One region of the Pseudomonas sp. FW305-20 genome, then DNA from elsewhere that is predicted to be linked to it. Evidence: riboswitches for the same ligand, from Rfam matches in the RefSeq annotation. Region 1 holds a riboswitch; the other holds the start of a gene.

The links. Region 1 has a riboswitch for cobalamin ahead of cobW (cobalamin biosynthesis protein CobW). Riboswitches for the same ligand answer to the same signal wherever they lie in the genome.
Region 2: linked by a shared signal. The riboswitch ahead of cobO (cob(I)yrinic acid a,c-diamide adenosyltransferase) and the one ahead of cobW (cobalamin biosynthesis protein CobW) in region 1 are both predicted to bind cobalamin.

Annotation. Positions count from the first base shown of each region.
Region 1 is NZ_JBYTAJ010000001.1:167,876-183,100, forward strand. Features, by position in the region: gene cobN (cobaltochelatase subunit CobN) at 1-1,065, opposite strand, end outside; gene cobW (cobalamin biosynthesis protein CobW) at 1,069-2,142, opposite strand; cobalamin riboswitch at 2,244-2,458, opposite strand; cobalamin riboswitch at 2,676-2,904, shown strand; gene AC3WP4_RS00835 (CbtB domain-containing protein) at 3,027-3,230, shown strand; gene AC3WP4_RS00840 (CbtA family protein) at 3,242-3,949, shown strand; gene AC3WP4_RS00845 (cobalamin biosynthesis protein) at 3,946-4,359, shown strand; gene cobM (precorrin-4 C(11)-methyltransferase) at 4,441-5,187, shown strand; gene nfuA (Fe-S biogenesis protein NfuA) at 5,361-5,945, opposite strand; gene AC3WP4_RS00860 (fatty acid cis/trans isomerase) at 6,044-8,350, opposite strand; gene metH (methionine synthase) at 8,506-12,216, shown strand; gene AC3WP4_RS00870 (DUF2970 domain-containing protein) at 12,402-12,620, shown strand; gene AC3WP4_RS00875 (nitrite/sulfite reductase) at 13,217-14,875, shown strand; gene AC3WP4_RS00880 (DUF934 domain-containing protein) at 14,859-15,225, shown strand, end outside.
Region 2 is NZ_JBYTAJ010000041.1:3,653-18,877, reverse strand. Features, by position in the region: gene AC3WP4_RS25315 (pyridoxal-phosphate dependent enzyme) at 1-856, shown strand, start outside; gene AC3WP4_RS25310 (cystathionine gamma-synthase) at 853-2,031, shown strand; gene AC3WP4_RS25305 (DUF3108 domain-containing protein) at 2,095-2,808, opposite strand; gene purN (phosphoribosylglycinamide formyltransferase) at 2,817-3,467, opposite strand; gene purM (phosphoribosylformylglycinamidine cyclo-ligase) at 3,479-4,537, opposite strand; gene AC3WP4_RS25290 (DUF2066 domain-containing protein) at 4,920-5,978, shown strand; gene AC3WP4_RS25285 (AI-2E family transporter) at 6,016-7,089, shown strand; gene hda (DnaA regulatory inactivator Hda) at 7,320-8,024, shown strand; gene AC3WP4_RS25275 (C40 family peptidase) at 8,239-8,886, shown strand; gene AC3WP4_RS25270 (C40 family peptidase) at 9,051-9,587, shown strand; gene AC3WP4_RS25265 (O-methyltransferase) at 9,603-10,256, shown strand; gene AC3WP4_RS25260 (PQQ-dependent sugar dehydrogenase) at 10,375-11,682, opposite strand; gene AC3WP4_RS25255 (hypothetical protein) at 11,750-12,334, opposite strand; cobalamin riboswitch at 12,489-12,721, shown strand; gene cobO (cob(I)yrinic acid a,c-diamide adenosyltransferase) at 12,803-13,414, shown strand; gene AC3WP4_RS25245 (cobyrinic acid a,c-diamide synthase CobB) at 13,425-14,825, shown strand; gene bluB (5,6-dimethylbenzimidazole synthase) at 14,822-15,225, shown strand, end outside.

The DNA.
Region 1 (15,225 bases):
GCGCGCAGGTGCAGGTCGATAGCAGACCACATCGGATTGACTACGCTCGCTGCGCCAGGCCAGGTCCTTGAAGCTGATCGGTCGGCTGATGATCCGCCCATCCAGTTCCGGCAGCGCGATGTGCATCGCCAGATCGCGCGGCCCGAGGCCTTGTTCGCTGGCGCGCCAGCCGGGCTCGTTGTCCTGGGCGCAGATCGCCTGGATCACCGGGATGTTGCGGCGAAACGGTCGCAAATGCGGCGCTTCGGGGCTGGACTGGGCGAAACCGGTGGTGTTGAGAATGACGCCGGCCTCGACTTCATCCAGCCAGTCCTCGACCACCGTCAGGCAGCCGGGTTCCTTCAAACTGGCCACAGCAATTGGCAACGGGTTCAACCCCGCCGCCTGCAAACGCTGGCAGAAAATATCGATGAAACCGGTGTTCGCCGCCTGCAAATGCGAGCGGTAAAACAGCACCGCCGCCACCGGTTGACCGGCCTGCCAGTCGGCTTGCCAATCCTTCAGTTCAGCGGGGCTTTTGTGAGGGTGGTAAATCGCTGTGCGCGGCAGGGTTTGCGGCTCGGCCCAGGCGTAGTCGCGATCCAGCCAGCGATTGGCAAGGCAACGGAAAAAATCCAGGGCATTACCCATGCCGCCCTGACGCAGAAACTGCCAGAGTCGGTCGCGGTCTTGCGCGTCCACCGTGCTCAGGTCGCTGAGTTCCGGGTCCGGGCGGTCATCGCCGGGCACCAGAATCAGCTGTACACCGCGCTCCGACAGTTGCACCAGACGCTCGACGCCGTAACGCCAATAGGCGATGCCGCCGTGCAGCGAGATCAGAATCACCTTGGCGTGGCGCAGCACTTCGTCGACATACAAGTCGACCGAGGCGTGATTCTGCACCTGCATCGGGTTGGCCAGGCGCACGCTGGGGTAATCGTCGGGCAACTGCTGCGCGGCTTCGGCGAGCAGCGCCAGGCTGGAGTCGCCGCTGCACAGGATCACCAGCTCGGCGGGGGTTTGTCCAAGGTCGGCAATGTTGTCATCCGACACGAAACCGCCGGGCTGGGTCCTGAGCAGGTGCATGGCTTAAACGCTGAGCGCAGCGCGCAATTGCGCTTCAAGCAAAGTGGCGTCCAGCTTCTGGCCGATCAATACCAGACGCGTGGTACGCGCTTCGTCGGCGCCCCACTGACGGTCGAAATGCTTGTCGAAACGCGTGCCCACGCCCTGGATCAGCAGGCGCATCGGCTTGTTCGGAATCGCCGCGAAACCTTTGACGCGCAAAATGCCGTGCTGGACCACCAGTTGAGTCAACGCGTCCAGCAGCAGGCTTTCGTCGGCTTGCGGCAGTTCGATGGAGATGGAGTCGAATGCGTCGTGGTCATGCTCATCGTGATGGCCGTCTTCATCTTCATGGTGGTGATCGTGATGGCTGTGACGGCTGTCGATGTGTTCTTCGGAACCGGCGCCGAGGCCGATCAGCACGTCCAGTGGCACGCGACCGCTGCTGGCTTCGATGACTTTCACCGCTGGCGGCAGTTCTTCAGCGACTTCCAGGCGTACGCGGGCCAGGTCTGCGGCGCTGATCAGGTCGGCCTTGTTGAGGATCACCAGGTCGGCGCTGGCCAGTTGGTCGGCGAACAGTTCGTGCAGCGGCGATTCGTGATCCAGGTTCGGGTCGAGTTTGCGCTGGGCATCGACCTGGTCCGGGAACGCCGCGAAGGTGCCGGCGGCGACCGCAGGGCTGTCGACCACAGTGATGACCGCGTCAACGGTGCAGGCGCTGCGGATTTCCGGCCACTGGAAGGCTTGCACCAGCGGTTTTGGCAGGGCCAGGCCCGAGGTTTCGATGAGGATGTGGTCGAGGTCGCCGCGACGGGCGACCAATTCGCGCATCACCGGGAAGAATTCTTCCTGAACGGTGCAGCACAGGCAGCCGTTGGCCAGTTCGTAGACGCGGCCGTTGGCTTCTTCTTCAGTGCAACCGATGGAGCACTGCTTGAGGATTTCGCCGTCGATACCCAGCTCGCCGAACTCGTTGACGATCACCGCAATGCGACGGCCCTGAGCGTTGTCGAGCATGTGCCGCAGCAACGTGGTTTTGCCCGAGCCGAGGAAGCCGGTAACGATGGTGACGGGGAGTTTGGCCAGTGTTTTCATCGGATGCCCTTTGGCAAGGTGGCGGGCATACGGGACGACAATCGCAGCGGCGGATGCACGCGCGCAAGAGTTCCGCCACCGGATCACCCCGCCCGGTTGTAGTGAGAATCTGTTTCGAGGCAGGTCTCCTGGCTGACGGTGTGCTGGGCTTGTGGGCCTGGCATTCGCTGCGCCTTCCCGCGAACCCGTTGCACAGGGTTTGCAGTGGCGTGGCAGCGAACAGCACCGTTCACAGTTGCGGGGGCAGCCGCGGCATCGACCGCGTTCCCTTCTTAGCTTCGGCAGACACCGAAGAACCTCGAAAGCGCAAGGCTACGCATCGTGTGGGGGCGGGTCAATGTTGACCTGAATTCTGTGGTGCCCCCTTTGATGATCGTTCCCACGCTCTGCGTGGGAATGCCTCAACGGACGCTCCGCGTTCGGCTGTGAAAGGGACGCGGAGCGTCCCGGGCTGCATTCCCACGCAGAGCGTGGGAACGATCAACTCAAACGAGAACCCTTGCCAATTGACGCCCAACCCCCGCCCATGCTCTCCTACACGCCTTGTTACGGGTGCCCTTCACAGGGTGAAACGGGAAACCGGTGAATCATGTGCTTTACTCTAAAGCCATGTCAGTCCGGTGCTGCCCCCGCAACGGTAAGCGAGCGAAGCGTCAGATCCACTGTGCCAGCAGTTCGGCATGGGAAGGTGATGCTTGCAGGTCAAGGCGAAAGCCAGTGCCCCTCGTGAGCCCGGAGACCGGCCCGCAACACAAAGTGACCATTACGATCACTGAATAACAAACCCGCGGTGGGCGGGCGCTGTTTGAACCTCTGCGTGCCCGACTCGCAGGGGTCTTCCATGCGCTCTATATCACCCCGCTGACAGACCAGAGGGAAGCGCCATGTCGATCATCAGCAGCACCGGCAGCAACACCGATAAGAGCACCGCCAGCACCACCCATACCCTGACCCAACGCCTGACCGCCGCCGTATGCGCGTCGATCCTGGGTGCCAGCCTTGTGTATTTCGCCGGTTTCTCGCACATCGAAGCGGTGCACAATGCCGCGCACGATACCCGCCACAGCTCTGCATTTCCGTGCCATTGAGACCTGCTGACATGATCAAGCGTATTGCGCAAACCGCAGGGTTCACCGGGCTGCTGGCCGCCCTGTTGCTGACCCTGCTGCAAAGCTTCTGGGTGGCACCGTTGATTTTGCAGGCCGAGACTTACGAAAAATCCGAGCCCGCCGCGGTTGAAGTTCACGAACACGCCGCAGGTGCTGTCGCCGCTCACACCCACGATGCCGAGGCCTGGGAACCGGCGGACGGCTGGCAGCGCGTGCTGTCCACCACCGGCGGCAACCTGGTGATAGCAGTCGGTTTCGCCCTGATGCTGGCCGGTCTCTACACCTTGCGCGCACCGACCAAAACCTCCCAGGGCCTGCTTTGGGGCCTGGCCGGTTATGCCACGTTCGTACTGGCACCGACCCTCGGTCTGCCACCCGAACTGCCGGGCACTGCCGCCGCTGATTTGGCGCAACGACAGGTCTGGTGGATCGGCACGGCGGCCTCCACAGCAGTCGGCATTGCATTGATCGTGTTCAGCCGTCACTGGCTGATGAAAGTGCTCGGCGTGGCAATCCTGGCCGTTCCTCACGTGATCGGCGCACCACAACCGGAAGTTCACTCGATGCTGGCTCCACAAGCCCTGGAAGCTCAGTTCAAAATCGCTTCGCAGCTGACCAACGTGACATTCTGGCTGGCCCTGGGCCTGATCAGTGCCTGGTTGTTCCGCCGCAAAAGCGATGGTCAGTACCACGCATGAGTGATATCAGCACAGCGCCGACTTTAGTGGTCGGCCTGGGCTGCCAGCGCGGCTGCCCCGTCAGCACGTTGCGGGCGCTGCTCGATCAGGCCTTGCAGGCTCATAAGATCGAACTTCACCAAATCAAGGCCCTGGCCAGCATCGACCTGAAGCGCGAAGAACCTGGCTTGATCGAATTGGCCGAACAGCTTGCGTTGCCGTTGCAGTATTTCAGCTGCGAACAATTGGCTGTCTATCAACCGCAACTCAGCCACCGCTCCGACATCGCGTTCGAACGCACCGGCTGCTACGGCGTAGCGGAAAGTGCCGCCCTGGCCCTGGCTGAACACCTGGCCCAGGCACCAGCAAAACTGCTGATTTCGCGACAAAAATTTGCCCAGGCCACCTTGGCATTGGCCGGCGTTGCCTGAAATCTTCGATAATCCCCGTCTCGATCATGAGCAATCTTCATCTGAAGCCTTGCCCAGCCCCTTTTTTCACAGGAACCGACGATGACCGTCTACTTCATTGGCGCAGGTCCCGGCGACCCGGAACTGATCACCGTCAAAGGCCAACGGCTGATTCGCAGCTGCCCGGTGATCATCTATGCCGGCTCCCTGGTGCCCGCCGCCGTGCTGGAAGGCCATTGCGCCGAACAGGTGGTCAACAGCGCCGAACTGCACCTGGAACAGATCATCGAGCTGATCAAATCCGCCCACGCCAAGGGCCAGGACGTGGCCAGGGTGCACTCCGGCGATCCGAGTCTTTATGGTGCGATTGGCGAGCAGATCCGCTACCTGCGCGAACTCGACATCCCGTTTGAAATCATTCCCGGCGTCACGGCCACGGCGGCCTGCGCGGCACTGTTGGGTGCGGAACTGACGTTACCCGACGTATCGCAAAGCGTGATCCTGACCCGTTATGCCGACAAAACCGTGATGCCCGCTGGCGAAGAGCTTGGCAGCCTGGCGCAGCACGGGGCGACGATGGCGATTCATCTGGGGGTCAATCATCTGGAGAAGATCCTGGCCGAATTGCTGCCGCATTACGGCGCGGATTGCCCGATCGCGGTGATTCACCGGGCGACCTGGCCGGATCAGGATTGGGTGGTGGGGACGTTGGCGGACATTGCCGCGAAGGTTGAAGCCAAGGGGTTTCGGCGCACGGCGTTGATTCTGGTGGGTCGGGTTTTGGGTAGCGATCACTTCAGTGAATCGTCGCTGTATCGCGCGGGGCACGCGCATCTCTACAGACCCTGAAGTACTTGTGGCGAGGGAGCTTGCTCCCGCTGGACCGCAGAGCGGTCCCAACATCAGCCAACGCATTCATCACGGGAAAATGCATTAGCTGCTTTGCGATTGCTTCGCAATCGAGCGGGAGCAAGCTCCCTCGCCACAGCGCTGTTTTTTTATGTCTGCAGCGAACACCTTACTTAGTAGTAGGCGTTTTCTTTCTGCGTGTGGTCGGTGACGTCACGAACGCCCTTGAGCTCGGGAATGCGCTCGAGCAAGGTGCGCTCGATGCCTTCGCGAAGGGTGACGTCTGCCTGGCCACAGCCCTGGCAACCGCCGCCGAACTTGAGCACGGCAATGCCGTCTTCGACCACATCGATCAGGCTGACCTGACCGCCGTGGCTGGCCAGCCCCGGGTTGATCTCGGTTTGCAGGTAATAGTTGATACGCTCGTTGATCGGGCTGTCAGCGTTGACCATCGGTACTTTGGCGTTTGGCGCCTTGATGGTGAGCTGGCCGCCCATACGGTCGGTGGCGTAATCGACTACCGCATCGTCCAGGAACGCTTCGCTGAACGAGTCGATGTAAGCGGTGAAGCTTTTGAGCCCCAGCGCCGTGTCCTCGGGTTTTTCTTCGCCCGGCTTGCAATATGCAATGCAGGTTTCGGCGTATTGGGTGCCAGGCTGGGTGATAAAGACGCGGATGCCGATGCCTGGGGTGTTCTGCTTGGAGAGCAGATCAGCCAGATAATCGTGGGCGGCGTCGGTAATGGTAATAGCGGTCATGGAAACTCCTCGCAGGCTTGGGCGCAGTTTACGCCAATCAACGCGCCGTACAAAGTCCTAGTATTTTTGTCGGGAAAGCACACTGCATCACAGACACCTCAGAGATTCTGATAGCGGTTCATGTCCAGCACGCCCTCTTCCACCGGATCGGTCTCGTGGACGTACCGGTTCAGGTCATGAAAGTAGAACCAGAATTGCGGATGGCTGCGGCGAATCCCCCAGCGCTCGACGATTTTCTCGAAGCGATTGGCGTCCTTGGCGTTTTCCATCTCGTCCACGAACTCAGGCACTTGCTCGGCCGGGATGTTGAATATGAAGTTCGGATAGCTGCTGAGCACGCCCGGGTAAATAGTCGCGGTGTCGAGCCCAGGCTGATACCGCAGCGATTCACCGATCAGGAACGCAACGTTGCTGTGCGCGCGGTTGCGCAGCAGGCTGTAGACCTCACGCTTGCCGCTCGCGGTTTCGATGCGCAGCAGGGTCGCTTCCGGCAGTTGATCGATAACCTTCAGCCCGGCCGCCGGACGCGAAGTCAGGCGACTCAACGCCTGTTCGGCACTCTGCAAGACCGGGTCGATGTTCGGCCGTGAGCAATAAGCGCCAGTACAACGGTTGATCGGGTCCGGCCTGGCGTTGAGGTCGCCGTAGCGGGCCAGCAATTGCTGGGCGAAATCGCGTTTCGGGTCCTTTTCGTCCAGCACCAGCGCTGTCTTTTTGTCGTTATCGATGGCCTCGTAATTCAGCCACATCTTGAATTTGCCGCCGCTCTGGTACCAGTCGTCGAGGTAGTCGTCGCGCGAATCGGCCGGCATCAGGCGCAGGAAGTTCTGCTCGGCGCCGTTGCGGATCAGGTCGAAATACAGGCGGGTCTGGGCTTGATGGGAGACGTTGCCGAACACGTCGAAGTTGACCGCCAACTGATAATACGTGCGCTCCAGCAGCGGGAAGTCGAACAGCCACATCGTTTGCGGCACGTCACCGATCAGGCCTTTGTTCACCGAGGCACTGTCGAAATGCCGGAAGATCGTCAGCAAGGCGTTATCGTTGCCAGCCCATAACGTCGACCAGCTCGGCGCTGGCGCATCGGCGTAACTGTCACGGCGCAGCACCTCGTACTCGTTACGCTTGTCGCGGTAGTCATGCCACAGGCTCAGGATGCTGCCGACATCGTCGTTCTGCCCCGGCATCGCCAACAAAGGCGTGGCCTGGCCGCGGTAATTCGGATCAATGATGTAGAGATCGTGCTCAGGCGCCTGGAACAGTGCCCAGAAGTTATCGCGAATCACGTCAGTGGCGATCTGGCCGCGGCACACCGGCCCGCGAATAAACGTACGGACGAAGTATTCGGCGTTATCGAGCATGAATTGATAACGCGCCTGGGCCGGGATCGCCTCGAACGTGGTGAACGGATTGGCCCGACGTTCCGGCCCGTATCCCGGCAAGGCGTCGACTTGCCAGTTGCCGTTATAGAAGAGGCTTTTGATCCGCGCCATCTTCGCCGGGCTCAGCGGGTAAGTGATGTGGGTCTTCTGCACAATCACGCCTTGCACCGGCCATAAACGGTAATAGACCTGAGTGCCCGGATCGTCATTGGGACGACGGGTGTTGATCAAATCAATGGGCTGGCCGGTCGGCGTGCGCGAACGTACCCACTGAAAGAAATGCCCCGGCTCGCCGTCCTTGAAATAGAGATGAGCGAGAAACCAATGCTCGAACAACCACCGCCCCACCAGGCTTTGCCGTGCCCCCGGGGCGTTGAGCAGGTTTTCCCACAGAACCACCTGCAACGCCTCCTTGGCGCTCGGTACCAGGCCTTGCTCGTCAATCGGCGCGCCGGAGGCCAGCCAGCGTTGCAGCGTCTGGTACTGCTGATCGGTCAGGCCGGTGACCGCCAGTGGCATGCCTTCCTGGGGATGTGATTTGGCATAGCTATCGAACTCGGCCGGCAAGGCGCACATGTTTTCCCGGTTCAGGCCAAGGACGATGTCCTCCGGCAACTTGGCATTGGGTTGCAACGGGGTCTTGTGGCCCAACTCAAGCATCCGCGCCATCAACGCGGCCTGACTGCCTTGAGCGTCGAGCACCGAATAGAAGCCCTTTTGCTGCCAGGCGCGCTTATCGAAGGCGTCATAAAACAGCCGGGTCGGCGCAGCAGCCTGGCGGCGTTCGCCGTCGTAGACCAGGGTCTTGGTCGCACCGCGGGCCACCCCTTCGCCACTGCCCAGATTGAGCTGACAGGCGGCGTCATTGCAGGCATGGCAGGCCACACACTTTTCGGTGAAGATCGGTTGTATGTCGCGGCTATAGGAAATAGCAGGGGAAATGCCAGAGGAAATGGCCGGATCCTGCGCGGCAGCGCCCCAGCTTAAAAACAGCAAAATCATGCTGATGACGCGATAAGACATATCCCTGGTCCCGATCATGAAAAAACGCCGCGATTCTACCGGTCTGCACCCCGCCCCAACATGAGCGATATTCATGCAAAATCGGGACATGCTCTAAAACCGCACAGGTTTGCTATTATTCCGCCCCTTCGTCATGGCCTTACCGAGTAGTCCAAATGTCCGATCGCAGCGTTCGCCTTCAAGCTCTCAAGCACGCCCTCAAAGAGCGCATCCTGATTCTCGATGGCGGCATGGGCACGATGATCCAGAGCTACAAGCTCGAAGAGCAGGATTACCGCGGCAAACGCTTCGCCGACTGGCCAAGTGACGTCAAGGGCAACAACGACCTGTTGATCCTGACGCGTCCGGACGTGATTGGCGCCATCGAGAAAGCCTACCTGGATGCCGGCGCCGACATTCTGGAAACCAACACCTTCAACGCCACCCAGGTGTCCCAGGCCGACTACGGCATGCAAGGCCTGGCGTACGAGCTAAACGTAGAAGGCGCGCGTCTGGCGCGCAAGGTCGCAGACGCCAAAACCCTGGAAACCCCGGACAAACCACGCTTCGTGGCTGGCGTGCTCGGCCCTACCAGCCGCACCTGCTCGCTGTCGCCTGACGTGAACAACCCCGGCTACCGCAACGTGACCTTCGATGAACTGGTGGAAAACTACACCGAGGCCACCAAAGGCCTGATCGAAGGCGGCGCCGACCTGATCCTGATCGAGACCATTTTCGACACCCTGAACGCCAAAGCGGCGATCTTCGCCGTGCAAGGTGTGTACGAAGAACTTGGCGTCGAGTTGCCGATCATGATCTCCGGCACCATCACCGACGCCTCCGGCCGCACGCTCTCCGGTCAGACCACCGAAGCCTTCTGGAACTCCGTGGCCCACGCCAAGCCGATCTCGGTCGGCCTGAACTGCGCCCTCGGCGCCAGCGAGTTGCGCCCCTACCTGGAAGAGCTGTCGAACAAGGCCAGCACCCACGTTTCCGCGCACCCGAACGCCGGCCTGCCGAACGAATTCGGCGAGTACGACGAACTGCCGGCCGAAACTGCAAAAGTCATCGAAGAATTCGCCCAAAGCGGCTTCCTCAACATTGTCGGTGGCTGCTGCGGCACCACGCCGGGCCACATCGAAGCCATCGCCAACGCCGTGGCCGGTTACGCGCCGCGTGCAATTCCGGACATTCCAAAGGCCTGCCGCCTGTCGGGCCTGGAACCGTTCACCATCGATCGCAACTCGTTGTTCATCAACGTCGGCGAGCGGACCAACATCACTGGTTCCGCCAAGTTCGCCCGCCTGATCCGTGAAGACAACTACACCGAAGCCCTGGAAGTCGCCCTGCAACAGGTCGAAGCTGGCGCCCAGGTGATCGACATCAACATGGACGAAGGGATGCTCGATTCGAAGAAGGCCATGGTGACCTTCCTCAATCTGATTGCCGGTGAGCCGGACATCTCCCGCGTACCGATCATGATCGACTCCTCCAAGTGGGAAGTGATCGAAGCCGGCCTCAAGTGCATCCAGGGCAAGGGCATCGTCAACTCCATCAGCATGAAAGAAGGCGTCGAGCAGTTCATTCATCACGCCAAACTGTGCAAACGCTATGGCGCCGCAGTCGTGGTGATGGCCTTCGACGAAGCCGGCCAGGCCGACACCGAAGCGCGCAAGAAAGAAATCTGCAAACGCTCCTACGACATTCTGGTCAACGAAGTCGGCTTCCCGCCGGAAGACATCATCTTCGACCCGAACATCTTCGCCATCGCCACCGGCATCGAAGAACACAACAACTACGCTGTGGACTTCATCAACGCCTGTGCCTACATCCGTGACGAACTGCCGTACGCGCTGACCTCGGGCGGTGTGTCCAACGTGTCGTTCTCGTTCCGTGGCAACAATCCGGTGCGCGAGGCGATTCACTCGGTGTTCCTGCTGTATGCGATCCGCAACGGCCTGACCATGGGTATCGTCAACGCCGGCCAGCTGGAGATCTACGACCAGATCCCGGCTGAACTGCGTGACGCCGTTGAAGACGTCGTGCTCAACCGCACCCCGGAAGGCACTGACGCCCTGCTCGCCATTGCCGACAAGTACAAGGGCGACGGCAGCGTCAAGGAAGCCGAGACCGAGGAATGGCGCGGCTGGGACGTCAACAAGCGTCTGGAGCATGCGCTGGTCAAAGGCATCACCACGCACATCGTTGAGGACACCGAAGAATCCCGTCAATCGTTCGCCCGCCCGATCGAAGTGATCGAAGGCCCGCTGATGTCCGGCATGAACATCGTCGGCGACCTGTTCGGCGCCGGCAAAATGTTCCTGCCGCAGGTGGTGAAATCCGCCCGCGTGATGAAGCAGGCCGTGGCCCACTTGATCCCGTTCATCGAACTGGAAAAAGGCGACAAACCGGAAGCCAAGGGCAAAATCCTGATGGCCACGGTAAAAGGCGACGTGCACGACATCGGCAAGAACATCGTTGGCGTCGTGCTGGGTTGTAACGGCTACGACATCGTCGACCTCGGCGTGATGGTCCCGGCGGAGAAAATCCTGCAAGTGGCCAAGGAGCAGAAGTGCGACATCATCGGCCTGTCCGGCCTGATCACCCCTTCGCTGGATGAAATGGTCCACGTAGCCCGCGAGATGCAGCGCCAGGACTTCCATCTGCCGCTGATGATCGGTGGCGCGACCACCTCCAAAGCACACACGGCCGTGAAGATCGAGCCGAAATACAGCAACGACGCAGTGATCTACGTCACCGACGCTTCCCGCGCCGTGGGCGTGGCGACGCAGTTGCTGTCCAAGGAATTGAAGCCGGCGTTCATCGAGAAGACTCGCCTGGAATACATCGAAGTCCGCGAGCGCACCGCTAACCGCAGCGCCCGTACCGAGCGCCTGAGCTACCCGGCGGCCATCGCCAAGAAGCCGCAGTTCGACTGGAGCACTTACGAGCCGGTCAAACCGACGTTTACCGGTGCCAGGGTGCTGGAGAACATCGACCTGAAGGTGTTGGCCGAATACATCGACTGGACGCCGTTTTTTATCTCCTGGGACCTGGCCGGCAAATTCCCGCGCATCCTCACGGATGAAGTGGTCGGTGAAGCCGCCACGGCGTTGTACGCTGACGCCCGGGAAATGCTCGCCAAGCTGATCGACGAGAAACTCATCAGCGCCCGTGCCGTGTTCGGCTTCTGGCCGGCCAATCAGGTGCGCGAGGATGACATTGAAGTCTACGGCGATGACGGCAAGCCGATTGCCAAGCTGCATCACCTGCGTCAGCAGATCATCAAGACCGACGGCAAGCCGAACTTCTCCCTGGCTGACTTCGTTGCCCCCAAAGACAGCGAAGTGACCGACTACGTGGGTGGTTTCATCACCACCGCCGGGATCGGTGCCGAAGAAGTGGCCAAGGCCTATCAGGATGCCGGCGATGACTACAACTCGATCATGGTCAAGGCACTGGCCGACCGTCTGGCCGAGGCGTGCGCCGAGTGGCTGCACCAGCAGGTCCGTAAAGAGTACTGGGGTTACGCCAAGGACGAGACGCTCGACAACGAGGCCCTGATCAAAGAGCAATACACCGGTATCCGCCCTGCCCCGGGCTACCCGGCCTGCCCGGATCACACCGAGAAATCCACATTGTTCAAGTTGCTGGACCCCGAGGCCTCGGAAATGAAAGCTGGCCGCAGTGGTGTGTTCCTTACCGAGCACTACGCCATGTTCCCGGCGGCAGCGGTCAGCGGTTGGTACTTCGCTCACCCGCAGGCGCAATATTTTGCCGTGGGCAAGATCGACAAGGACCAGGTGCAGAGCTACACCTCGCGCAAAGGTCAGGAACTGAGCGTGACCGAGCGCTGGCTGGCGCCGAACCTGGGTTACGACAACTAATAGAGGCAACTCGGTCGAGTGCCCGATCGTTCCCACGCTCTGCGTGGGAATGCCTCAATGGACGCTCTGCGTCCGCTTTAGGGACGCGGAGCGTCCCGGGCTGCATTCCCACGCAGAGCGTGGGAACGATCAATCACTGCAACATTGTCTATGCTTACTTCTCACACATTGGTGACGAGGGGTTTATGGACGATCCAGCCGACAACAAGCCGCCTACTTTCTGGCAAATGCTGCACAGCGTCATGGCGGCGGCGTTCGGGGTGCAGAGCGGGAAGAACCGGGCCCGGGATTTCACTCACGGCAAGCCCAGTCATTTCGTGATTCTGGGGATTTTGTTCACCGCGGTGTTTGCGTTGACGCTGTACGGCATCGTGCAACTGGTGGTGCATCTGACCGGGGTTTAACGCAATTGCGCTCGTGCACCGGGCTCGTAAACCGCGCCGCACATCAGCAGGAACGAGTAGAAAACTTTCAACATTAATCGTTCGAGCCCCCGGCAATTCGCCGCGCATCATAGCCAGCGAAGCCCCGGGAAACGGCGCTTGCCCCGGTTATTGTCCGACAATCGTCGGAATGGGGCCCGGACGGGGTCGGTTATTGATGGCTGACCCAAAATACCGCTGTGCCCACGACCAGGATGATCAGGAACAGAATGGCCCAAGCATCGACCGTGCTATCGGGTTTTGACGTTTTGGTAGGGTTGCTCATTGCATCGCCTCTTGTCGGTTTTATCGGTGATTGCATAAAGACTCGAGCACAGTTAAGACGATGATTGCCCGCACCACAAATGTGGGTTCTGGCTAATTGGTATTCATTAGTCGTTTTGGTTCTTTACATATACTCAAACATCACTTTTGCGCATAACTGCAAACTGGTATCTTGCCCCGGCTCCGTTGGGAGTGCGCGGCCGTGCGCGCAGAATTGCCGAGGCAGTATCGGAAACTTCTAGGCGAAAAACGCAACTGGATCCGACCGGCCCAAGCCTGAGAACAGGACTTATATGTACGTATATGACGAGTACGATCAGCGGATCATCGAGGACCGCGTCAAGCAGTTCCGTGATCAGACCCGACGCTATCTGGCAGGCGAGCTGAGCGAAGAAGAATTCCGCCCCCTGCGCCTGCAAAATGGCCTTTACATCCAGCGCTTCGCGCCGATGTTGCGGGTGGCGGTGCCTTACGGCCAACTGACTTCGCGCCAGACGCGAATGATGGCCAAAATTGCCCGCGACTATGACAAGGGCTACGCCCACATCAGCACCCGGCAGAACGTGCAGTTCAACTGGCCGGCGCTGGAAGACATCCCGGACATCCTTGCCGAACTGGCGACCGTGCAGATGCACGCGATCCAGACCAGCGGCAACTGCTTGCGCAACGTCACCACCGACCAGTTCGCCGGTGTCGCTGCCGACGAGCTGATCGATCCGCGCCCGTGGTGCGAGATCGTCCGCCAATGGACCACCTTCCACCCTGAATTCGCTTACTTGCCGCGCAAGTTCAAGATCGCCATCAACGGTTCGACTTCCGACCGTGCGGCCATCGAAGTCCATGACATCGGCCTTGAGCCGGTGCACAACGCCGCTGGCGAGCTGGGTTTCCGTGTGCTGGTGGGTGGTGGTCTGGGCCGTACCCCGGTGGTGGGCGCGTTCATCAATGAATTCCTGCCGTGGCAAGACCTGTTGAGCTACCTCGACGCCATCCTGCGGGTCTACAACCGCTATGGCCGTCGTGACAACAAGTACAAGGCGCGGATCAAGATTCTGGTCAAGGCCTTGACCCCTGAAGTCTTCGCGCAAAAAGTCGACGCGGAAATGGAGCACCTTCGCGGTGGCCAGACCACGTTGACCGAAGCCGAAGTGCATCGTGTAGCCAAACACTTCGTCGACCCCGAGTACAAGGCTCTGGACAACCAGACCCAGGCGTTGGCCGAACTCGATAAAGAGCACCCGGGCTTCGCGCGCTGGCGCACCCGCAATACCATGGCCCACAAGAAGCCGGGTTATTTGGCCGTGACCCTGTCCCTGAAGCCGACCGGTGTTGCACCGGGCGACATCACCGACAAGCAGCTCGATGCCGTTGCCGACCTGGCCGATCGTTACAGCTTCGGTCAGCTGCGCACCTCCCACGAGCAGAACATCATTCTGGCCGACGTTGAGCAGACCCAACTGTTCGCGATGTGGGGCGAGTTGCGTGAGCAGGGCTTCGCCACGCCAAACATCGGTTTGCTGACCGACATCATCTGCTGCCCGGGTGGCGACTTCTGCTCCCTGGCCAACGCCAAATCGATTCCGATCGCCGAGTCGATCCAGCGTCGCTTCGAAGACCTGGATTACCTGTTCGATATCGGCGAACTGGACCTGAACATCTCCGGCTGCATGAACGCCTGTGGTCACCACCACGTCGGCCACATCGGCATTCTCGGGGTGGACAAGAAAGGCGAAGAGTTCTACCAGGTTTCCCTGGGTGGCAGCGGAAGTCGCGACGCCAGCCTGGGTAAAATTCTCGGCCCGTCCTTCGCCCAGGACGCCATGCCTGACGTGATCGAAAAGCTGATCGACGTGTACATAGAACAACGTACCGAAGACGAGCGTTTCATCGACACCTATCAGCGTATTGGCATCGACCTCTTCAAGGAGCGCGTCTATGCAGCGAATAATTAAGAACAACGAAGTCGTCGACGAGACCTGGCACTTGCTGCCCAAGGACTTCAACATCGACGAGATCAGCAACTGCGACGACTACATCGTCCCGTTGCAGCTGTGGCGCGAACACAGCCGTATGCTCAAGGCCCGCGATGGCGGCCTGGGCGTGTGGCTGGATGCCGATGAAGAAGCGGAAGAAATCGGTGACGACGTGGAAAATTTCCAGGTGATCGCCCTGAATTTCCCAGCTTTCACTGATGGTCGCAATTACTCCAACGCCCGCCTGCTGCGTGACCGTTATGGTTTCAAAGGTGAACTGCGAGCGATTGGCGATGTGCTGCGCGACCAGCTGTTCTACCTGCACCGCT
Region 2 (15,225 bases), on a different contig from region 1:
GGACGCGATCGTCGTCGGCGTCGGCTCGGCCGGTACGCTGACCGGGCTGACTCGTTTCTTTCGCCGCGTGCAACCGGACCTGGTCATGGTGCTGGCCGATCCGGTCGGCTCGGTGATGGCCGAATACAGCCGCAGCGGCACCATGAACACGCCCGGCTCCTGGGCGGTGGAGGGCATCGGCGAAGACTTCATTCCGTCGATTGCCGACCTGTCCAGCGTGCGCCACGCCTATTCGATCAGCGACGAGGAAAGCTTCGATCATGCCCGCCAGCTGTTGCGCGCCGAAGGCATACTCGGTGGCTCTTCGACCGGTACCCTACTGGCGGCGGCGTTGCGTTATTGCCGCGAGCAGACCGAGCCGAAGCGGGTCGTCAGCTTCGTCTGCGACACCGGCACGCGCTATCTGTCGAAGGTCTACAACGACCAGTGGATGAACGACCAGGGCCTGTTGCAATACAAACATTATGGCGATCTGCGCGACCTGATCTCGCGGCGTTTCGAGGATGGCCGGGTGATCAGCGTAGGCCCGGACGACACACTGCTCACCGCGTTCCAGCGCATGCGTCTGGCGGATGTGTCGCAACTGCCGGTGCTGGAGGGCGGGAAGCGGCTGGTCGGCGTGATCGACGAGTCCGACATTCTGCTTGGCCTGCAGGAAGATGCTTCGCACTTTCGCATGAGTGTGGCCAGCGCGATGACCGACAAGCTGCAAACCCTGCCGCCCAGCGCCAGTCTGGCGCAACTGCGAGCGGAGCTCGACCGTGGGCTGGTGGCGATCATCGCCGACGCTTCGGGCTTCTACGGCTTGATTACTCGAGTCGACATGCTCATTCACCTACGGAGATCCCTTACATGAGTCAACACGACGAAAACGCAGTACCACGCGCCTTCGCCACCCGTGTGATCCATGCCGGGCAAACGCCCGACCCTTCCACCGGTGCGCTGATGCCGCCGATTTATGCCAACTCCACCTATTTGCAGCAGAGCCCCGGTGTGCACAAAGGCTTCGACTACGGGCGCTCGCACAACCCGACGCGCTTTGCGCTGGAGCGTTGCGTTGCAGACCTCGAGGGCGGCACCCGAGCCTTCGCGTTCGCGTCGGGGCTGGCGGCGATTTCCACCGTGCTCGAATTGCTCGACGCGGGCTCGCACATCGTCTCCGGCAATGATTTGTACGGCGGCACCTTTCGGCTGTTCGACAAGGTGCGCAAACGCAGCGCCGGGCATCGCTTCAGCTTCGTCGATCTGACTGACCTGGAGGGATTCGAAGCGGCACTGCAGCCCGACACGAAGATGGTTTGGGTCGAGACGCCAAGCAATCCCTTGCTGAGCCTGACGGACCTCGCTGCCGTCGGACGCATCTGTCGCTCGCGAGGCATCATTTGTGTGGCCGACAACACCTTTGCCAGCCCGTGGATACAACGCCCGCTGGAGCAGGGCTTCGACATCGTGCTGCACTCGACCACCAAGTACCTGAACGGCCACTCCGACGTGATCGGCGGCATCGCGGTGGTTGGACAAAACGCAGACCTGGCGGAGCGTCTGGGCTTCCTGCAGAACTCGGTAGGCGCGATTGCCGGGCCGTTCGACGCTTTCCTCACCCTGCGCGGCGTGAAGACCCTGGCGCTGCGCATGGAGCGCCACTGCAACAACGCGCTGGACCTGGCGCAATGGCTGGAGCGTCAGCCACAAGTGGCGCGCGTCTATTATCCGGGCCTGCCGTCGCACCCGCAGCACGTACTGGCGCAGCGGCAGATGCGTGGTTTCGGCGGGATGATCTCCCTCGACCTGAACAGCGACCTGGCCGGTGCCACGCGCTTCCTCGAGAGTGTGCGGATCTTTGCCTTGGCCGAGAGCCTGGGCGGGGTGGAAAGCCTGATCGAGCACCCGGCGATCATGACCCACGCCAGCATCCCTCAAGAGACCCGTGCGCAACTCGGCATCGGTGATGCGTTGGTGCGGTTGTCCGTGGGGATCGAGGATGTCGAAGACCTGCGCGACGACCTGGCACAGGCGCTGGCGCGGATCTGAAAATCAGCAGGCAAAAAAAATCCGGAACCCTTATCGGATTCCGGATTTTGGTGTCGAGCCGGATCAGCTGCCTTTGACAGCCTTGCCGTTGACCGTACCGTCGAGAAGCATGATGTTGTACTCCTTGCCGTCGGTTTCAACCTGTTGCAGACGAACCAGCAGGTAATCCCAATCCTTGGCGAACCACAGGACGGTGATGCGCTTGCTTTGCGTCGGGTCGCGCACGCGCTCGACCTTGATTGCTTCGATCTGGCCAGCCTTGGTGTCGACCTTTTCCGAACCCAGCACGCGGAAATCATAGGTATCGACTTCACCATCGTCGACGACCTGATAGCTCATGCTTTTCTTGCCAGCGGCCACGTCGTGCTGCAGGGCGAGCTGATAAGTGGACTTGTCGACCATGCCGCGGTTGAGCGGGATCTTGACCGGATCACCGCGATCGGTGCCGGTGACCATTTTGTTGGTCCAGTCGAAATCCAGGTCAGCCTTCTTGGCTTTACCCAGGCCGCCACGTTCGAAGTGGTAGGACTGCGGCAGCAAGGTGTCCTTGTCCAAAGTCAGGGTGCTTTCTTCGGTCAGGCTGGCGATCATCATCGAGGCCTTGAAGCTGAGCTTCCAGGCGCCGTTGGCTTGTTTGGTCAGGCTGCGTTCAGCGGTGCCGCTCATGGGCAACTGCTTCCAGTCAGCGGTGTAGCTGGCGGAGAAAGGTTGAAGTTCTGCAGCCTGCGCAAAGGGCAGTGCGAGCAGAGCGCAAGCGAAGAGCAGGGCGCGACGCATAAAATCTCCTAGGTTCGAATCAAGTGGCCGCTGGCCGCGAGCAACTTTCCATCCAGTAAAGCACCTTGCTCGCCGAGTGATAAACGACCTTCGGCAAACCAGCGTACAGCCAACGGGTAGATCAGGTGTTCCTGGGTATGGACTCGCTGCGCCAGACTCTGCGGCGAATCGTGCAACTCTACCGGTATTACTGCCTGTACGACCAGTGGTCCGCCATCGAGTTCCTCGGTGACGAAGTGCACGGAGCAGCCGTGCTCGGTGTCGCCGGCTTCCAGCGCGCGCTGATGAGTGTGTAACCCTTTGTATTTGGGCAGCAGCGAGGGATGGATGTTGAGCAGGCGACCCGCGTAGTGGCGCACGAAGTCAGCGCTGAGAATGCGCATGAACCCGGCCAGTACCACGAGTTTGGGATTGAACGCATCGATCAGTTCGATCAGCGCGGCATCGAAGGCCTCGCGGCCTTCGAAAGCCTTGTGATCCAGGGTGCGGGTGTCGATACCCGCGTCCCTGGCGCGTTGCAGGCCGTAGGCGTCGGCGCGGTTGGAAATCACCGCAGCGATGCGGGCCGGGCTGTCGCCGGTCCGCGTGCTGTCGATCAAGGCCTGCAAGTTACTGCCGGTGCCGGACAACAGCACCACCACATCACAGGTCTGGGACATCCGCTCTTGCATCAGTGTGCCTTGAGGTTCTTCAGTTCAACCGAAGCCGCGCCTTCGGCAGCGGTGGCGATCTGACCGATGACCCAAGGCTGCTCGCCGGCTTCACGCAATACGTTCAGCGCGGTTTCGACGTGCTCTTGAGCAACGCAGATGACCATGCCGACGCCGCAGTTCAGCACGCGGTGCATTTCGTTTTCGTCGACGTTGCCTTTCTCTTGCAGCCAGTCGAACACGGCAGGGCGAGTCCAGCTTGCAACGTCAACCACCGCTTGTGCGCCTTTTGGCAGAACGCGCGGGATGTTGTCCAGCAGGCCACCACCGGTGATGTGGGCCATGGCTTTGACGGCGCCGGTTTCCTTGATCAGCTTGAGCAGCGGCTTCACGTAGATGCGGGTCGGGGCCATCAGCAGGTCGGTCAGCGGTTTGCCGTCGAGCTGGATATTTTCGATGTCTGCACCGGACACTTCGATGATCTTGCGGATCAGCGAGTAGCCGTTGGAGTGCGGGCCGGAAGACGGCAGGGCGAGCAGGGCATCGCCTGCAGCGACTTTGGAACCGTCGATGATTTCAGACTTTTCCACGACGCCGACGCAGAAGCCGGCCAGGTCATAGTCTTCACCTTCATACATGCCTGGCATTTCAGCGGTTTCGCCGCCAACCAGGGAACAGCCGGACAATTCACAGCCAGCGCCAATGCCGGTCACGACCTGGGTCGCGGTTTCGACGTTGAGTTTGCCGGTGGCATAGTAGTCGAGGAAGAACAGCGGCTCTGCGCCGCAGACCACCAGGTCGTTCACGCACATGGCAACCAGGTCGATGCCGATGCTGTCGTGCTTGTTCAGGTTCAGCGCCAGGCGCAGCTTGGTGCCGACGCCGTCGGTGCCGGAAACCAGCACGGGCTGCTTGTAGCCGGCCGGGATTTCGCAGAGGGCGCCGAAACCGCCCAGGCCGCCCATGACTTCCGGGCGCGCAGTGCGCTTGGCGACGCTCTTGATGCGTTCGACCAATGCTTCACCGGCGTCGATGTCTACACCGGCGTCCTTGTAGCTCAGGGAGGGTTGCTTGCTCATGATCCAGGCCTTTAGGGGGGATTCAGGGGTAACGACCGAGTCCAGTGGGACCGCCGAAACAGGCGAAGGCGAGTGCCATCGACGAATTTCAGGGTGCCCGGCTGTTGCCGGTCTGCGAAGGCGCGCGATTTTATCAGGCTTGAGGGGCAGCGGCCATCCTCAGGCCGACAGCAGGGGCATATCCGCTTAAAAAAACCTTCATTGCCCGTGTTGGTCGCCTCCTTCATGGCTGTATAAGGTATCGCTATTAACCGTCTATCGTTAGGACAGTGCAAAAACTTACCAGGGTCAGGTGAATGTTTTGCTGGGGGGCGTGGTCACAGCCTTGCTCAATCCGGTTCACGCGGCCTGTTCCAGCCGCTCTTGTCGTCAGGAATCCGCCATGCGTTTTTTTTCTAGATTTTTGTTTGCGGGCTGTATGTCATTGGTCAGCCTGGCGAGTCATGCCGAAACCGTAAAAAATCTGTATCAGGTGCGTCAGCCTGTCAGTGGTCAAACCCCGGAAGTGCGCGATCAAGCGACCCAGCAAGCGCTGGAGACGCTGGTGTTGCGGCTGACCGGCGATCCCAAGGCTGCACAAAGTCCGGGGTTGGCGGCACTGCGCAAGGATCCGCAGCAAATCATCAGTCAGTACGGCTTTGACGCCGGCCCGCCGGAAGTGCTGAAGGTCGATTTCGACCCGGCCTCCACCGAGCAGGCATTGCGCCGTGCCGGGCTGTCGTTGTGGGGGGCAAACCGGCCTTCGATCCTCGGCTGGTGGTTGAACGATTCCACCGAGGGTTCGAGCCTGGTCGGCGATGGCCAGGCCAGTGCTGCGCCGTTGCGTCGAGCGGCGCAACACCGTGGCTTGCCGCTGCGTTTGCCGCTGGCCGATCTGAGCGAGCAGATCGTCGCCACCGCACCGAATCTGGAAGGTACGGACGCGACGCCACTGCGCGGGGCATCGGAGCGTTACAACGCTGACGCCTTGCTCGCGGTGCATGCGCGTGAAGAGGGCGGACAGTGGCAGGCCAAGTGGAATTTGTGGCTCGGCGACAAAAAGGAGGCGGGCAGCGTGCAGGGCGCGGATCAGGCCGCGGTGGCCGATGCGGTGATGCTGGCGGTCAGTCAGCGGCTGGCACCGCGGTTTGTCGTCAAGCCGGGGGCTTCGGGCGAACAATTGCTCGAGGTGCAGGGCATGAATCTGGAACACTACGCGGCGCTTGGGCGCTTGCTGGAACCGTTTGGTGCGCGCCTGCAAAGTGTCGACGGCGACCGGATTCTTTATCGGGTCAACGGCAGTGCCGAACAGTTGAAGGCGCAATTGTCGCTGGCCAGGTTGCAGGAAGTTCCAGCGGGTGAGGCACCAGCCCCCGCCACCCCCGTTCAACCGGCCGCCGGTTCGACACCGGCCGTAGCGCCAACGCCGGCACCGACGCCGCAGCTGCGTTTCCGTTGGTAAGTTTTCTTTCTTTATATAGATGCATATGGAGTGGTACATGGCCGATACGCGGCGTTGGTTCTGGTTGGGTGGGGTGGTTCTGCTCTGCGTGTTTGTCTGGTTGTTGCATCCGATCCTGACCCCGTTCCTGATCGCATTGCTGCTGGCCTATCTGTTCGACCCGCTGGTGGATCGGCTGGAGAAGGCCGGCCTGTCTCGGACCTGGGGCGTTGTGGCGGTGTTTGCGCTGTTTACCTTGATCTTCACGGCATTGCTGTTGGTGTTGATACCCATGCTCGCCAAGCAGTTGTTTCGCTTGTATGAGCTGACGCCGCAGATGCTCGATTGGTTGCAGCACACTGCACTGCCATGGGCGCAATCGAAATTCGGACTGTCGGATAATTTCTGGAAGTTCGACAAGCTCAAGGCTGCGATCAGTGAGCACATGGGCCAGACCACTGACATCGTCGGAGTGGTGCTGAGTCAGGCAACGGCCTCGGGCCTTGCATTGATTGGCTTGCTGGCGAATCTGGTGCTGATCCCGGTAGTAGTCTTCTATCTGCTGCGGGACTGGGACCTGATGATGGCCAAGATCCGCAGCCTGCTGCCCCGTGACCGCGAAGAGCGGGTTATGACCCTGGCAGGTGAATGCCATGAAGTGCTCGGTGCGTTCGTGCGCGGGCAGTTGCTGGTGATGGTGGCGTTGGGCGTGATCTACGCGGCCGGCCTGATGTTGATCGGGCTGGAGCTGGGGCTGTTGATCGGGTTGATTGCCGGTCTGGCGGCGATCGTGCCGTACATGGGGTTCGTCATCGGGATCGGCGCGGCCTTGATTGCCGGTCTGTTCCAGTTCGGCGGCGATCTGTATCCCCTGTTCGGTATCGTCGCGGTGTTTATGGTGGGGCAGGCGCTGGAAGGCATGGTGCTCACGCCATTGTTGGTGGGGGACAAGATCGGTCTGCACCCGGTGGCGGTGATCTTCGCGATTCTGGCTGGGGGCGAGCTGTTCGGATTTACCGGCGTGCTGCTGGCGCTGCCGGTGGCGGCTGTGATCATGGTGCTGGTGCGCCATATGCATGATTTGTATAAAGATTCTGATATGTACAGCGGTGTTGATGAGTCCGGGATTTAAGAGCGGCTGATCAACCATCGCGGCCAGCCTGGTGCATTGCCGGGCTGGCCCGAATCCCTCGCGCGGCTGTCACCTGCGCCGCCAAAGAAACTGTCATAAAACCAGGGTGTTAACGCAAACCTTTGATTTTGCTTGTGGTCTGTCGCATTGTGCGACCCGCCTCACGGGTATAAACTTCGCAAACTTTACACAGAGGCCACTAACGGTTCCTTTGGAACTGTTCAGTCAGCATGAAACCGATTCAGCTGCCCCTAGGTGTGCGTCTGCGTGATGACGCTACCTTTATCAATTACTATCCAGGCGCCAATGCCGCTGCACTCGGCTATGTCGAGCGGCTATGCGAAGCCGACGCCGGCTGGACCGAAAGCCTGATTTATCTCTGGGGCAAGGACGGGGTAGGGCGTACGCACTTGTTGCAGGCGGCCTGCCTGCGCTTCGAGCAACTGGGAGAGCCGGCGGTGTATTTGCCGTTGGCCGAACTGCTCGATCGCGGTATCGCGATCCTCGACAACCTCGAACAGTACGAACTGGTCTGCCTGGATGATTTGCAGGCGGTGGCTGGTCGGGCGGATTGGGAAGAGGCGTTGTTTCATCTGTTCAATCGTCTGCGTGACAGCGGTCGGCGCCTGCTGATCGCCGCATCGACCTCCCCGCGTGAACTGCCAGTGAAGCTGGCGGACCTCAAATCCCGTCTGACTCTGGCGCTGATCTTTCAGATGCGTCCGCTCTCCGATGAAGACAAATTGCGTGCCTTGCAACTGCGCGCCTCGCGTCGTGGCCTGCACCTGACCGATGAAGTCGGGCATTTCATCTTGACCCGCGGTACGCGCAGCATGAGTGCGCTTTTCGAGCTGCTTGAACGTCTCGATCAGGCTTCCCTCCAGGCTCAACGCAAGCTGACCATCCCGTTCCTGAAAGAAACGCTAGGCTGGTGAAAACCAAGGCCTGTAGCGGGTTTCGGCATATTTCAGGCGTCAAGAAATCCGCTTTCCTACAGGGTTGCAGGCTGCGCGAACGTCTAAAACGGGCTTAAGCGCTTAGATGTAAACGCGAAACCAAGAAGTCACATAAAGGTCGATTGAATTTGCAAATGAGTTTGATAGTAGGCATAGTCTCGGCTTCTTAGAACTATCAGCCACGGTCGTGCCCATGCTAAATCGCTTTGCACCCCTCGTGCCTCTCGCACTCGTCACCCTGTTGTTCGGTTGCGCTGCTCACTCTCCAGTGTCCCAGCAAGAGCAACAACAGCAGGTTAAAAACTCTGCTACCGCCCAATCTTCCGTTCTTTATCAACAAGCGCTTGAGCAGGAAGAAGCGGCCAGCGAAAAAGAACTGGCAGACTTCGCCGGCGGCAAGTCGTATCAGCTTCCGGTTCTGGCCGACAGCATCCTTGAACGCGGCATGTCCCTGATCGGTACCCGTTACCGTTTCGGCGGCACCTCCGAAGCAGGCTTTGATTGCAGCGGCTTCATCGGTTACCTGTTTCGTGAAGAAGCCGGCCTGAACCTGCCACGTTCCACCCGCGAAATGATCAACGTCGACGCTCCGCTGGTTTCTCGCAGCAAACTGGAGCCGGGCGACTTGCTGTTTTTCGCCACCAATGGCCGTCGCGGCCGCGTCAGTCACGCCGGGATCTACCTGGGTGACAACCAGTTCATCCATTCCAGCAGCCGTCGTAGTGGTGGTGTGCGGATCGATAGCCTGGGCGACAGCTACTGGAGCAAGACTTTCATCGAAGCCAAACGCGCTCTCGCGATGGCACCGGCGACGGCCCCGATCGTCACGGCGCGCAAGTAAGCGGACAGTTTGTAAGGTGAACTTAAAGTCTTACTTGAAGTTTGCCCCGTAGCAGCTAGAATCCTGATCTATTATTGATGGCAAACCGCCTGCGTCCTGCGCAGGCGGTTTTCTTTTCTGCGCCCCTGCAGAAAAAGCCGCAGCCAGATCAGGATGTTCTGCCTATGTCGACGTCGGCCCGCCTCGCAATCATGTTCTTCGCAGCGCTGCTCAGCGCCTGCGCCAGCCGTACACCGCCACCTGCACCGGTGGTTCGCGCGCCGATTGTTTTCAGTTCCTCCCAAGCATTCTCGCCTGAGGCAGAAGACGTCTTGTTCCGCGCGCTCGGCCTGGTAGGCACGCCGTATCGCTGGGGTGGCAACACGCCGGATTCGGGTTTCGATTGCAGCGGGCTGATCGGTTATGTCTACCGTGATGTCGCCGGCATTTCCCTGCCGCGGACCACGCGCGAGATGATCGGCATGCAGGCGGCCAGCGTGGGCAAGGAAGGCCTGCAAACCGGTGATCTGATCTTCTTCGCCACCAATGGCGGTTCTCAGGTCAGCCACGCCGGGATCTACGTCGGCGAAGGTCGCTTCGTCCATGCGCCAGCCACCGGCGGCACGGTGAAGCTCGACAGCTTGTCCAAAGCTTACTGGCAGAAAGCCTATCTGAGCGCCAAGCGCGTCTTGCAACCTGAGCACTTGGCACGCAATCCCTAAAGGGCAGAGGTTGTCATGACCGCTCGCACACTCAATCTCGACGATTCCCTGTATCAATACCTGCTCGACGTTTCCCTGCGCGAAACGCCGTTGCTCAAGCGTTTGCGTGACGAAACCCAGGCGCTGCCCATGGCTCGCTGGCAGGTGGCGCCGGAGCAGGGGCAATTCCTCGCGCTATTGGTGAAACTCATCGGTGCCAGGCGCCTGCTGGAAATCGGTACTTTCACCGGTTACAGCGCCTTGTGCATGGCGGCTGCGCTGCCGGATGACGGTTCGCTGATCTGCTGTGACATTCCCGGTGACTACAACGCCACCGCGCGCCGTTACTGGCAGGAAGCGGGACTTGCCGCGCGGATCGATCTGCGTTTGGCGCCCGCGCTGGAAACCCTGGCTCAGCTGGATCAGCCAGAGTCATTCGACCTGATCTTTATCGATGCCGACAAAGCCAACTACCCCCTTTACCTGGAGCATGCATTGCGTCTGCTGCGCGTCGGCGGGCTGGCGGTGTTTGATAACACGCTGTGGAGTGGTCGGGTGCTTGAGGACAATCCCGAGAGTGAAGACACCCGAGCCATCCAGGCGCTCAATTGCGCCTTGAAGGATGACTCGCGTGTGGATTTGTCGCTGTTGCCGTTGGGGGATGGGCTCACACTCTGCCGCAAGCGCTGAACGCGGTTCTTGTGGAAGCGGGCTTGCTCGCGAATAGCGGTGGGTCAGGCAAGTTCAATGTCGGGTGTACCGGCCTCATCGCGAGCAGGCTCGCTCCCACAGTTGATGTGTATTGCAGTTATTGAGCCGCCGACACGCGCCACACCTTGTTGCCCACGTCATCCGCCACCAACAAATCCCCCTGCCGGTCAATCACCACGCCCACCGGCCGGCCCATGGCTTTTTCCTCGTTATTGAGGAAGCCAGTGAGCACATCAATCGGCGGCCCGCTCGGTTTCCCTGCGCTGAACGGTACGAAAATCACTTTGTAGCCACTGTGCGGTTTACGGTTCCATGACCCATGCTGGCCGATGAATGCTCCTTCCTTGAATTGCGCCGGCAGTCTGTTGCCTTCAGCGAACGTCAGGCCCAACGAGGCGGTATGCGGGCCGACCGCGTAGTCCGGCGCAATGGCCTTGGCCACCAGGTCGGGGTTTTGCGGCTTGACGCGAACATCGACATGCTGACCGTAATAACTGTAAGGCCAGCCGTAAAACCCGCCGTCCTTCACTGAAGTGATGTAATCCGGCACCAAATCGCTGCCGATTTCGTCGCGCTCATTGACCGCTGTCCACAATGCGCCGCTGCGAGGTTCCCAGGCCAGGCCGTTTGGATTACGAATCCCCGAGGCGAAGATCCGATGATTACCGGTGGCGCGATCCACTTCCCAGATTGCCGCGCGACCTTCCTCCTGATCCATGCCGTTTTCACCGATGTTGCTGTTCGAGCCCACGGTGACGTACAGCTTGCTGCCGTCCTTGCTGGCGATGACGTTTTTGGTCCAGTGGTGATTCAGCGTGCCGCCCGGCAGGTCGATCACCTTCATCGGCTGCGACTTGATCGCCGTCTCGCCGCTTTCATAGTGGAAGCGCAGCAAGCGGTCCGTGTCGGCGACGTACAGGTCATTGCCGACCAGGGTCATGCCGAAGGGCGAGTTGAGGTTTTCCAGGAACACCGTACGGGTTTCGGCGATGCCGTCGTGGTCCTTGTCCCGCAGCAGCGTGATGCGGTTCGGGCTGGGTACGCCGGCGCCGGCACGGCCCATGACTTTGCCCATGATCCAGCCACGAATGCCGGCATCGGGTTTGGCGGGTGCGTTGGTTTCGGCGACCAGCACGTCGCCGTTGGGCAGCACGTAGAGCCAGCGCGGGTGATCGAGGCCTTCGGCAAAAGCCACCACCTGAGTTCCTGTCGCGGCGATAGGTTTTGCGCCGTCCGGCCAGCCGATCGCCGGGGCGATGTTCACCGTCGGGATCAGGGTTTTGTTCGGTTCTGGCAGCTTGGGCGATGGGCCGGTGCCGTCGGAGACTTGCAGCCTGGCGGTTTCACCACAGGCGGCAAGCCCTCCGGCGAGCACGATGACGAGAGCGAGCTGAGGCTTGCGCATGCTGATCTTCCCTATGAATGCAGTGAGCTAATCAATAGAGAAGTGCAGTGCGCGATGGTTCAACCGGTCAGCCGCGGGATTCCTTGAACAGCACGGCGATGCCGGGGTGATAGTTGCCGGTTTCGTTGCGCAACTTGCGATAGGCATAGGGGAAGTACCAGGCCACTGCGCAGGTGTGTTCCTTTTGCAGGTCGTCGACCATGTCCTGGAGCTCTTCCGGGGTGGCGCTTTGTTGGGCTTTTTGCGGCGCAACGAACAGGCAGCCGAGTTTCAGGTCGCTGGCGTAGCTGATGCGTTTGGCGTCGCTGGTGATGTCCTGCAACGCTTGAGTCAGGTTCAGGTTGTTGACCCGTGGCCAGCGCTGGGTCGCCTGAAGGTAAGCGCGTTCTTCGCTGCCCGAGATAAACAGATCGGCGCGGCCATTGCGTTCGCCTTCTTCGATCTGTTTACGGGTCGGTGTTTGTTGCAGCGTGACCATCTCTGCCATCCAGGCCGCGGCGGACAGCAGGCTCAGGTTGGCTTTTTCATCGAACCAGTAAGGCGTTTCGTTATCGCCGCGCACGGCGTTGTAGCGGTCGATACAGTCAAACCAGCGTTCCAGCACCGGTCGCAGGAATTCCAGCTTCGGATTGCTGATGATCATGCCTTGCATGTGGCTCACCCTTGTTATTGTGTTGTGAGATTGTGGCTCTTTGATATCACTGCTGGGAGTGTGGCACAAGATTGGCGTCAGATAATTGATCGACAGCAGTTATTCGCTCCCAGGCTGCCCGTCTTCAATTGACGCTCCATCCCCAACCCTCTAACCTTCGCGGCTTGTTTCAGGTGCTCTGTGACCTTGGTCGACAGAGTGAAACAGGGAAGCCGGTGAGTGACGCTCTTCAAGCGACGAAGAGCCATGATCCCGGCGCTGCCCCCGCAACGGTAAATGAGTGAAGGCTGCGCCTTGAGCCACTGTGTTGATATCAACATGGGAAGGCGCGCAGTCAGGCCAACGCCGCTCATGAGCCCGGAGACCGGCCTGATCCATCCAGCGGCATCACGGTGGGCGATGCCAGGCTTGTTGCCGTCTATTCTTGTGCCTGCCCGCCGTTATCCAGCCTCAACGGAGAGCTCCCCCATGACTGATACCCCCGATCGTGACGAACGTCATCTGGCGCGCATGCTGCGCAAAAAAGCCGTGATCGACGAACGCATCGCCAATTCCCCGAATGAATGCGGCCTGCTGCTGGTGCTGACCGGCAACGGCAAAGGCAAAAGCAGCTCGGCCTTCGGCATGCTCGCCCGGTCCATGGGCCACGGCATGCAGTGTGGCGTGGTGCAGTTCATCAAGGGGCGCAACAGCACCGGCGAGGAGCTGTTCTTCCGGCGCTTCCCGGAGCAGGTGCGTTTTCATGTGATGGGTGAGGGCTTCACCTGGGAAACCCAGGATCGCCAGCGTGACATCGCCGCCGCTGAAGCTGCGTGGGCAGTGTCGCGCGAATTGCTGCGTGATCCGTCGATCGGCCTGGTGGTGCTGGACGAATTGAACATCGCGCTCAAGCACGGTTATCTGGATCTCGATCAGGTGCTCAGCGACTTGCAGGCCCGTCCGCCAATGCAGCACGTGGTAGTCACCGGTCGCGGCGCCAAGCCGGAGATGATCGAGCTGGCCGACACCGTCACCGAAATGGGCGTGATCAAGCACGCGTTCCAGGCCGGGATCAAGGCGCAAAAAGGCGTCGAGTTGTGAGCTGCACTTTATGAATAGCCATCGTCAATGCCCGGCGGTATTGATTGCCGCACCGGCCTCCGGTCAGGGCAAGACCACCGTCACCGCCGCGCTGGCCCGTTTGCATCGCAATCAGGGGCGCAAGGTGCGCGTGTTCAAATGCGGGCCGGACTTTCTCGACCCGATGATTCTCGAGCGCGCCAGCGGTGCGCCGGTGTATCAACTGGACATGTGGATGGTCGGCGAGCAGGAAAGTCGTCGACTGTTGTGGGAAGCGGCCGGCGAAGCCGATCTGATCCTCATCGAAGGCGTCATGGGGCTATTCGACGGTACGCCGTCCAGCGCTGATCTGGCGCGGCACTTCGGTGTGCCGGTGCTCGGCGTGATCGACGGCACCGCCATGGCCCAGACCTTTGGCGCATTGGCGTTGGGGCTGGCGAAGTATCAGCCGGACTTGCCGTTTGCCGGTGTGCTGGCCAACCGCGTCGGCACCGTGCGCCATGCGCAGTTGCTCGAAGGCAGTCTGACTGAAGGTTTGCGCTGGTATGGCGCGCTGTCCCGGGAAACCGGTATCGAATTGCCGAGTCGGCACCTCGGGCTGGTTCAGGCCAGTGAGTTGAACGATCTCGACCTGCGCCTCGATGCCGCCGCCGAGTCATTGGCCAGCAGTTGCGATGTCGCTCTACCACCGGCTGTGGAATTCGCCGCGCCTGAAATGATCGCAGCCGAACCCTTGCTGGCCGGTGTGCGAATTGCCGTGGCCCGGGACGAAGCCTTTGCGTTTACCTACGGCGCGAGCCTGGATCTGCTGCGGGCCATGGGCGCCGAGTTGTCGTTTTTCTCGCCGATCCGTGACATGCAACTGCCGGAGGCAGACAGCCTCTATCTGCCTGGCGGTTATCCTGAATTGCATCACGTGGCGCTGTCACAGAACACCACGATGCTGGCCGCAATCCGCGCTCACCATGCGGCGGGTAAGCCGTTGTTGGCCGAGTGCGGCGGCATGCTGTATCTGCTCGATTCGTTGACCGATGTCGAGGGCACTCGCGCTGAACTGGTTGGCTTGCTGACGGGGGATGCGGTGATGCAAAAGCGTCTGGCCGCGTTGGCGTTGCAGGCCGTCGAATTGCCGGAAGGTTTGTTGCGCGGGCACACCTATCACCACTCGTTGACCAGCACTGAGCTTGAGCCGATTGCTCGTGGGCTGAGCCCGAATGGTGGGCGAGGGGCGGAGGCGGTTTATCGTGAGGGGCGGATGACGGCTTCTTATGTGCACTTTTATTTTCCGTCCAATCCATTGGCGATTGCCGCGCTGTTTGTGCCTGACCATAAGGACGCCATCGCGAGCAGGCTCACTCCCACAGGGGACCGCGTTTCTTCAGATAGCACACCTTCCACTGTGGGAGCGGGCTTGCTCGCGAAGAGGCCATGACCGACAACGCATTTTCTGAAGCCGAACGCGCGGCGGTCTACCGAGCCATCGGCGAACGCCGCGACATGCGTCATTTCAGCGGCGGCATCGTCGAGCCTGAGTTGCTGCAGCGCCTGCTCGAAGCCGCACACCAGGCGCCGAGCGTCGGCCTGATGCAGCCCTGGCGGTTCATCCGCATCAGCGATCGAGCCCTGCGCGGCAAGATCCAGTCACTGGTGGAAGAAGAACGCATCCGCACCGCCGAAGCCCTCGGCGAGCGCACCGACGAATTCATGAAGCTGAAAGTCGAAGGCATCAACGACTGCGCCGAGGTGCTGGTCGCCGCGCTGATGGACGATCGCGAGCGTCACATCTTCGGCCGGCGCACGATGCCGGAAATGGACATGGCGTCGCTCTCCTG